Regions from separate parts of the Parabacteroides sp. AF18-52 genome, predicted to be linked through region 1. Evidence: riboswitches for the same ligand, from Rfam matches in the RefSeq annotation. Region 1 holds a riboswitch; the other holds the start of a gene.

What was found. Region 1 has a riboswitch for cobalamin ahead of DWX23_RS10620 (ribonucleoside-diphosphate reductase subunit alpha). Riboswitches for the same ligand answer to the same signal wherever they lie in the genome.
Region 2: linked by a shared signal. The riboswitch ahead of DWX23_RS06110 (TonB-dependent receptor) and the one ahead of DWX23_RS10620 (ribonucleoside-diphosphate reductase subunit alpha) in region 1 are both predicted to bind cobalamin.

The regions. Positions count from the first base shown of each region.
Region 1 covers NZ_QUGR01000005.1:118,202-122,789, reverse strand. The annotation lists gene DWX23_RS10620 (ribonucleoside-diphosphate reductase subunit alpha) at 1-2,325, opposite strand, end outside; cobalamin riboswitch at 2,390-2,608, opposite strand; gene DWX23_RS10615 (AGE family epimerase/isomerase) at 3,059-4,588, opposite strand, start outside.
Region 2 covers NZ_QUGR01000002.1:639,510-644,097, forward strand. The annotation lists gene DWX23_RS06100 (anaerobic ribonucleoside triphosphate reductase) at 1-1,119, shown strand, start outside; gene nrdG (anaerobic ribonucleoside-triphosphate reductase activating protein) at 1,145-1,648, shown strand; cobalamin riboswitch at 2,348-2,638, shown strand; gene DWX23_RS06110 (TonB-dependent receptor) at 2,714-4,588, shown strand, end outside.

The DNA of each region.
Region 1 (4,588 bases):
CCATTGCTGGTCTATCTGGTAGGCGCTTTTATATAACCAATAAGTCTTGTCCGACAGGGCAGGAGCCACGCGTGGGAGCATGGTACCTTTTTTCTCTTCGAGGAAGAAACGTTTCATTGCCGGATCTACTCCTGCTGTTGTCCCGGAGATAATGCTTGTACTGCTGGTGGGAGCTATGGCAAGAAGATAGGCATTTCTCATGCCATTTATCCTGACTTTTTCCTGTAACCGGTTCCATTCTACTGATTTATATCCACGTTTCATGAAATAAGCTCCGGTTTGCCAGTCGCTTCCTTCAAAATATTCGTACCGGCCTTTTTCTTTCGCCAATTCAGCACTCGCTTCAATAGCCGCATAGTTGATACGCTCAAATACTTTGTCCATAAAAGTCAGATGTTCATCGCTTTCCCAACGGATGCCGCGTACGGCAAGCGCGTGATGGTAACCGCTTACCCCAAGGCCGATACTGCGGTAACGATGATTCGTTATCTGTGCAAAGGGTACGGGATAGAAATTAAGGTCGATCACATTATCGAGTGCACGGACCACTGTCGCTACCTTTTCTTTCATCTGTTGTTCATCTTCCAATGGCAAATGCCCAAGTGATAAGCTGGCTAGGTTACATACCACGAAATCGCCTGGGCGAACTGTTTTCACCACGACCGTATCACCGTTCTCAGTGAGGATTTCAGTAGATACGGATTCGATGGATGACATGTTCTGTGCTATTTCCGTACATAAGTTCGAACAGTAAATAATACCCCGGTGGGGATTTGGGTTGGCACGGTTTACGGTGTCACGGTTGAAAGTGAAAGGAGTACCGGTTTCTACAGCCGAGCGTAATACCAGCCTGACAATATCTTTAATATTTATACTACGTTTTGAAAGACGGTTATCGTTCACGCAGTCCAGATATCTTTGTTCCCATTCTTCGCCATAATAATCTTCTAGGCAATATCCTTTGATAGTCATTATCTCATTCGGGCAAAACAGATACCATATTTGATTCAGGTCTTCTTTTGCCATACGCCAGAACAGGTCAGGATAACATACTGCCGGGAATATATCATGGGCCTTCATCCGGTCATCGCCGTTGTTGGTACGGAGCTGGAGAAATTCGGGTAGATCTTTGTGCCATACGTCGAGATACACAGCTACAGCTCCTTGCCGCATACCTAACTGATCGACAGCAACAGCTGTATCGTTTACCAATTTCATCCAGCGGATCACACCTCCGGCGACTCCTTTAAATCCTCGTATATTACCACCTGTGGCACGCACTTTTCCAAAGTACATTCCCATACCACCGCCAAACTTACTAACCATTGCGAAGTTGTCGATACTGCGGTAAATACCTTCCAGACTGTCGGGTACGGTATCGATAAAGCAACTGGAAAGTTGGTGATAAGGCTTGCGTGCGTTGGAAAGCGTAGGAGTGGCCATTGTAACCTGAAGGCTGCTTAACAGGTCATAGAACTTTTTAACCCACAACATCCGGTCGTGCTGTTCGGGCATGGCAAGATGCAGGGCGATTCCCAGAAACATTTCCTGTACGGACTCAACCGGTTCATGGGAACGAGTACGGATAAGGTAGCGTTTCGCCAGTAAATCCAGTCCTGAATAATTAAACAGTTCATTTCTTTCCGGACAGATAAATCCGGCAGCTTCTTCTATCTCTTGCTGAGAGTAATTAGCCAGTATATAGTTACCATATAATCCTTCGTTGGTGAGATAGCTTAATTTATCATAGAATGTATGGAAACCGACAGCTTCTTCCTGCTTTTTTAGTTTCTTTGCCAATTGGAAGTTGAGCAGGCGGGCAGCGATGAACTCCCAGTCGGGAGCTTCCTGCGTAGTTAGTTCCACAGCCGCTTTGATGAGTGCTGTCAGCCGTTCTTTGGATGGCATTTCCGGTTTGCAGAAACTGAAAAACTTCTCAGCCAGTATAGTCAGACTATATTCGTTGGCTGTGAATTTATCCTGTATACCCTTGAGTGTCTCCATTATGGTCGTATCGCCCACTTCATGTGTAATGTGATTGAGGGCTTTCCTTCGTTCCGTCCGTTGCCAGCGATAGAGTATATAGTTTTTAGCTTCGGCATAAAAACCATGTTCCATTAGGCTACGTTCCACTTCGTCCTGAATGCGTTCTACACTGCGGTTTGCTACATTGCTGTTTACAAAACGCTCCACTTCATCCACCATGCTGCGGATGTTTTCGTCCGTTATTTCCTGTCCGGTACTGGCAAAGCTTTTCCGGATGGCAACGGTTATTTTCTCCCTGTTATAAGGTTCGGATGCCCCATTTCTCTTGGTTATTTCCATGAGATACTTTTGAAAAATAAAATTAGAGTATACTTTCGTACTGTTCCCCTATCCCCACGAGTAGAAACAGCCTTTAATGAACGGCAGGTCTTCTGACTGACTCCTTAATTTCCGATACCTTCCCGGTGTCCTCCCTTTAAGGGGATGACCTCCAGTGGCAATTGTCTTTATCGGAAAGTAGAGCGGAGTTTTACAGCAGCGGGACTGTTCGGGATTTTCACCCGATTCCCTTTTAATCCGAATGAAAGGAAATCCATCCGGAACCAGTTCAAAAGCAAAGGTAGCAGAATTTGGGAATCCAATAGCATGGAATACGTTAAAAGAAATAGAGATGATGACCGATTTTTCGTAAGCGTCTATCCTATAATGTTATAACGGGTTTAAAATATATGAATGAGAAAAATTATGTTATTCATGTTATCAAACATCCTGATTTTTATGCTTTGGATGTTGAAATGTCATTCTGCTATTTTTCCTTCAGAATCTTTGCTTTATAAGTATCCAGTTCCGGTTCGCCGGTGAAATACGGAACTGTACAGAAGTTAAGGATTATCTTTTTGGATGTAAGTTTTCTAATAAGATAGAAAAATGATTGTCGGGCTGCATTTATTTGTACGGATAGGTGTAACGCTTTTTAGGACTAGGCATGGATAAAAAAAAGGAAGGTGCACCTATATAAGTAGACACACCTTCCATGCAAGTATTATTGTTTATGAGGGTTAGGGTCGTGAATTTAATGTATATAATCGAACGTTATCTCTACAACGTTACGTCCTTTTTCGTTATTATCTAATGCGATTACGTTTCCTTTTTTCTGCTCTTTGATATGACCACGTAAGAAATAAGGATTAACGTTTCTGGAAGAAACCGGTTCTTTTTCTGTAAATGCGTAATAGAGTGTCACAGGTTGATTGCGGTGATAGCTTGAGATCACGTAACCCAGGAAACAGTGCTCGAAACTGTGTAAAGATGTCTTCCAGGCATGTATCTTAGGGTATTCCGGTGACGGTAGGTTGGTTTCGGCATCTACCATGTGCCAGATTTCGCCATTCTGCTTGTCGACCATGTATTCGAACCAGTATTTATACGTATTGTTTGTAAACCGCAGATAAGAAGGGTCATTCAAGGAAAGTATAGCTGCAGCCTGATCGAGCTCGGCTAATCCCCACCATTCTTTGTCTTTGTCTAATGTACCGTCTGCATTGTAACGACGTGCCCATGAACCGTCTCCATCGATATATGCACGGTTTAAAATGACTTTGATCTTTTCGCGGGCAAAATTTACATAAGCAATATCGTCGGTGATTTTGCCGATCTCATAAATGACCCACATCGCTTTTACAGAGTGACCGAAGTCGGTATGATCTGTACCTAACTCTTTAGACAGGTCATTTGTGGCACTTCCCCAGAAAGTACCGTAACGTTCGCTGTAGAAATGGTTTATCATTACATTCGCCAGTTTTTTCAAGTCGGCTTTCCATTCTGTCTGGTAAGGTTCTGGCAGAGAGGGAGTGACCCAGAGCATATAAGCATACAACTGGTCCAGTTGGGAGACGATCTCTACATTGTCATTCCCTTCCATTACTGATGTGGGTAGCCAGGTCAGAAAATCTTTACCTTCGTCAAAATAAGTATCGAAGATGTATTTACGCGCAGCAAGTAATGGTTTCAGAACCGCTTCGTCATGAGTCAGGTAGTAATAATAGCCTAATCCGGTTATTCCGTAAGCCAGATCCTGACTGTTACGTTTGTCGGCAGGGTCCATCCATTCGCCGGTATTGATATCTTGTTTGTTATACAAGCCGTTGTTTTCGTCCATTGCCTGTAGGATCGCCATTGCTCCCTGGCGGCATTTTTGCAGATAATCGGTATTTCCTGTCATATTATACGCAATGCCGTATGCGAAAGTCTGGCGTGAATGGGCACGGATATAGTTATATTGGGTTGCGTCTTCCACCAGCCCTTTCAGGTCGGCAACTTTCATCGCTTCCTTATATTCTGTCGGCCATTGTGCCGTATCTTGTGGAATGACCTGTCCGTCGTTGCTTCTGAACGTAGAGAAGAAGATACTTTTTCCTTCTGGTATATTCTTTCCGTTCCAGAATTTCATCAGGTCGTTCTCCAGATGTCCTATCCATAATTCCGGGTTATTACAGGGATCTTTTACCAGTGAATCTACATTATAAACATTTGTCCTCTTTTGTGGCAGTGTATTTGTTATTTCCACGATTTCAGTGGTCGAAACCTGTTTAGGAGAAGGGGT
Region 2 (4,588 bases), on a different contig from region 1:
GAAGACCGCAACTATGACTTGTACGAACTGGCATGCAAAGTGACTGCCCGCCGTTTCTTCCCGAACTTCCTGAACCTGGATGCTACATTCAACCAGCATGAAGACTGGAAAGCGGACGATCCGCAACGCTATATGTATGAGGTAGCAACAATGGGATGCCGTACCCGCGTATTCGAGAATCGCTTCGGACCGAAGACTTCTATCGGACGCGGAAACATTTCTTTCTCGACTATCAACATCGTACGCCTGGCTATCGAATGTATGGATATCGAAGATAAAGAACTCCGCACCGCACGCTTCTTTGCCAAGCTGGACGAAATGCTGGAAATTACTGCACGCCAGTTGCATGAGCGTATGGAATTCCAGAAAACAGCTTATGCCAAACAGTTCCCGTTGCTGATGACTTCACTTTGGCTGGGTAGCGAGAAGTTAAAACCGACAGATACGATCGCTCCGGTTATCAACCAAGGAACACTGGGTATCGGATTCATCGGACTGGCTGAATGTCTGGTTGCCCTAACCGGCAAACATCATGGCGAAGACGCGGCTTCACAGGAGCTAGGTCTGAAAATTATCACTTATATGCGCGACCGCGTAAATCAGTTCTCGGAACAATATCAGCATAATTACAGTGTGCTGGCAACTCCGGCCGAAGGTCTTTCCGGCAAATTCACGGCACGCGACCGCAAGAAATTCGGTATATTGCCCGGCATAACCGACCGTGAGTATTATACCAACTCCAACCACGTTCCGGTATATTACAAATGCAGTGCCCGTCATAAAGCAGAAGTAGAAGCTCCTTACCACGCATTAACAGGTGGCGGTCATATCTTCTATGTCGAAATAGACGGCGATGCAACCCACAACCCGGAAGTGATCATGAAAGTGGTCGACATGATGGACAAATATAATATCGGATACGGCTCAGTAAACCATAACCGTAACCGTTGCCTGGAATGCGGCTATGAAAATGCAGATGCTCACATGGAAGAATGTCCGAAGTGCGGCAGTAAGCATTTGGATAAGTTGCAGCGCATCACCGGTTACCTGGTAGGAACAACCGACCGCTGGAATAATGCCAAATTAGCGGAACTAAATGATCGTATTATACATAACTAAAAAATGATTGAACATTCATTAAACCATGCTTTCGATTATTGACATAATAGAGGATACAACTGTAGACGGTCCGGGATTCCGGACTGCTATCTACGCTGCCGGATGCCCGAACCAATGCCCGGGCTGCCACAATCCGGAATCATGGGATATAAAGAAAGGCAAGCCAACCCCGACGGAAGAGATTTTGGAAAAAGTCCTGGCAGACGACTTCGCCGACGTTACTTTCAGCGGTGGCGATCCGATGTTCCAACCGGAAGGCTTTACCAAGCTGGCACGTGCCATCAAAGAAAAGAGCCGGAAAAATATCTGGTGCTATACGGGTTATCAATTTGAGAGATTATTACAAAACCCCAAACAGGCCGAACTGCTTCAATATATCGACGTATTGGTAGACGGAAAATTCAAACAGTCTCTGCACGACGAAAGTCTTTTGTTCCGTGGCAGCAGCAACCAGAGATTGATCGATGTAAAGAAATCGCTGAAAGAGAAAAAAGTAGTTTTCTATAATTACAATCCGTTTATCATTTAGCGATAGGTTATTCTATTTACAGAAAACAGATTATAACAAAATGATTCAAAATCCATCTTTCTAATATTAATATGTTTTATATTTAATAAAATGAATAACAGCAGTGCTTTCCTAAATAACACTTCCAGGAGATTTTAAGTTACAATAATTAACATATATCTCCGCAAATCATTTCCTAAAACTTATTTTAAAGAAATTGCCACTTCGTTTAAAACGAATTTTTTTTTGTTTTAAATGAAGTGACGATCCATTTAAGACGGAAAAAGCGTTAAAATAAGTTACACAAAAGAGGAGTCGATACCTTTTCAGGCTTGATTTAGATGTTTTTTAGCAGTTTATCACTTCCAGAACACCTAAAAAGCAGGCAAGAGACGAAATAGCACAAACAACAGGAATATCTATTTCAAGAAACAAACAGACACAATAATCCAGTAAATACTCTCTACGCGATATCATATTCTGCAATAACACATTCTCTTTGACAAACTAAAGCCTTCTGAGAATCCTATAAAACTCATCCATCCCATCACCTTTCCGGCACAATCGTTCCACACATCTACTAAAATAACATTTTGACATTCTTGGATCAAATCATCCTGCATGCAAACAATATTTTAGAACGGTTATCCTGTACTTCAAAACAATACCAAAAAGATTTTTTAATAAATAAATAGCATTTATATTCAAAAATACTTTACTACTTTTGCATCGGATTAAGGTGAATCACGAAGCATTCTGCTGGTGATGAGAGGGAATCCGGTGTAAATCCGGAACAATGCCCGTTGCTGTAATCCCGTTCCGGCACTTGCCGGAAATGCTTGCAACTCCATGCCACTGACGATTCAGTTGACAGTGGAAAGTTGACAATTGACAGTTTTTCTGTCCGCATTTTATCTGTCAACTGTCACATGTCAACTATCAACTATACCGTCGGGAAGGCCTTGCAAAGCCGGGAAAGTCAGAAAACCTGCCTGATCAATTTATTGATGCTCTCGGGATAAAGGGCAGAAGATTAACAAGGCAGAATTTCTATACAAAATTCTTCCATTTTATATGCTTACTTATATGAGACTGAAAGGTATTGCTATGTCTTTACTTTCGGTGTGCGTGTTTACACCTGCAACCAGCTTTGCAGAGAGTCAGACTGTCAATACACCGGAAAAAGAACAGGTACAAACCGGAATTTGTGTATTAACCGGTAGAATTATCGATTCCGAAACAGGAGAAGGTATACCTATGGCTACGATTAATGTTCCGGGAACATTAATCGGTACTGCCTGCGACGCAGGCGGCCGTTTCCGCATAGAACTGATCGAAGGTAAAAGTTACAACCTGCTGGTCCGTTCGACCGGCTACATGGAACAAACCATCAAGTTCAATGCCAACGGAGCGCAAAAAGAAATGGATATCCAGATGAATGCCGGGATATTCGATCTGAATGAAGTGGTTGTAACCGGAACACGAACAGAGAAAACGATCTCTAACACACCAGTCCTTACCCGACTAATTCCTGCCGCACAATTGCAACGCAACGACTTTGAGAACATCATGGATGCGTTGGAGTTTACTATCCCTGGTTTACAATTCAATAGCGATCCGAGAGGAGATAATATTCGTATTCAAGGACTTGAAAACAAATATGTTCTGATCCTTGTTGACGGAGAACGTCTATCTAATACACCCGGAGGTCCTATAGACTTTGAACGTCTTAGTACCTCCAATATCAAACAAATAGAAATAATAAAGGGAGCTGCTTCTGCTTTATACGGTTCAAGCGCAATCGGTATGATTGTTAATATCATAACGAAAACACCAGAACGCCTAGCAGAAGGTTGGGTTAAAGCCCGTTACTCTCGCTTCAATGAACTATTGCTTGATGGTAGCTTTGGTACTGCATATAAAGACTTCACATCACAAACTCTGTTCAACAGAAACTCTACTGATGGGTACGATCTGACACCTGAAACACCAGAAGCCTTCACAAAACAACCATCGTCAAACATGACATTTGAAGAAAAATTAGGATGGACACATAAACAAACAAAAATAAATGCGTCTGGAACTTTTTATCTGAATGATGTTAAAAATCCTCCGTTAAGTACTAAAAATACACATTATAAAAGTCTTAATAAAACATTCCGAGCCTCACTGGAACAAGAATTAGGAGAATATAATCAATTAAAACTTGTATATTATGGGGACTTTTATACCCGTAAAACAGTATATGAAAAATTAGACTCCATATCTAAAAATGCATCATCTAATGTACAAACACTACGTTTGACAGATATATATACTCCACTTAACAACCTTCAAATGGTATTTGGAGGGGAATTTAACTGGAATAAAGACTATAATGATATGCAATACGGGACAGAAATAAAAACCCGTAAAGTACATGACATAAACGGATTCGTACAAGCAGACTGGCAAGTTCTACCTCTATTGAATGTTATAGGAGGTTTCCGTTATACCCACCATTCTGCTTTTGGAGATGCTTATACTCCTAAAGTAAATCTAATGTTCAATCCTGGAAACTGGAAATTCCGTGGAGGTTATAGTAAAGGGTTTAAAGCTCCTGACGCAACGGAACTTTATTCTGATTTTATGATGGGTAGCGTATCACACAATATAGGTAATCCTGATCTAAAAGCAGAAAAGTCCAATTACTTCTCATTTTCAGCCGAATATACACATTCCAATCTAAATATTAGCGCTGAAATATATCAAAATAGCATTAAAAACAAGATACAATCAGCCTACGTCAATATTACAGATGAAAATGGCATAACTTCCACCGAATTACGCTATAGCAATGTTGATGATGCCCGTATACGTGGTGCAGAAGTCACAGTAGACTATTACCCCATCCGGCAAATTTACCTGCATGGTAGTTATGCTTATACTGATGCCAAAGATATGAATACTGAATTACAACTT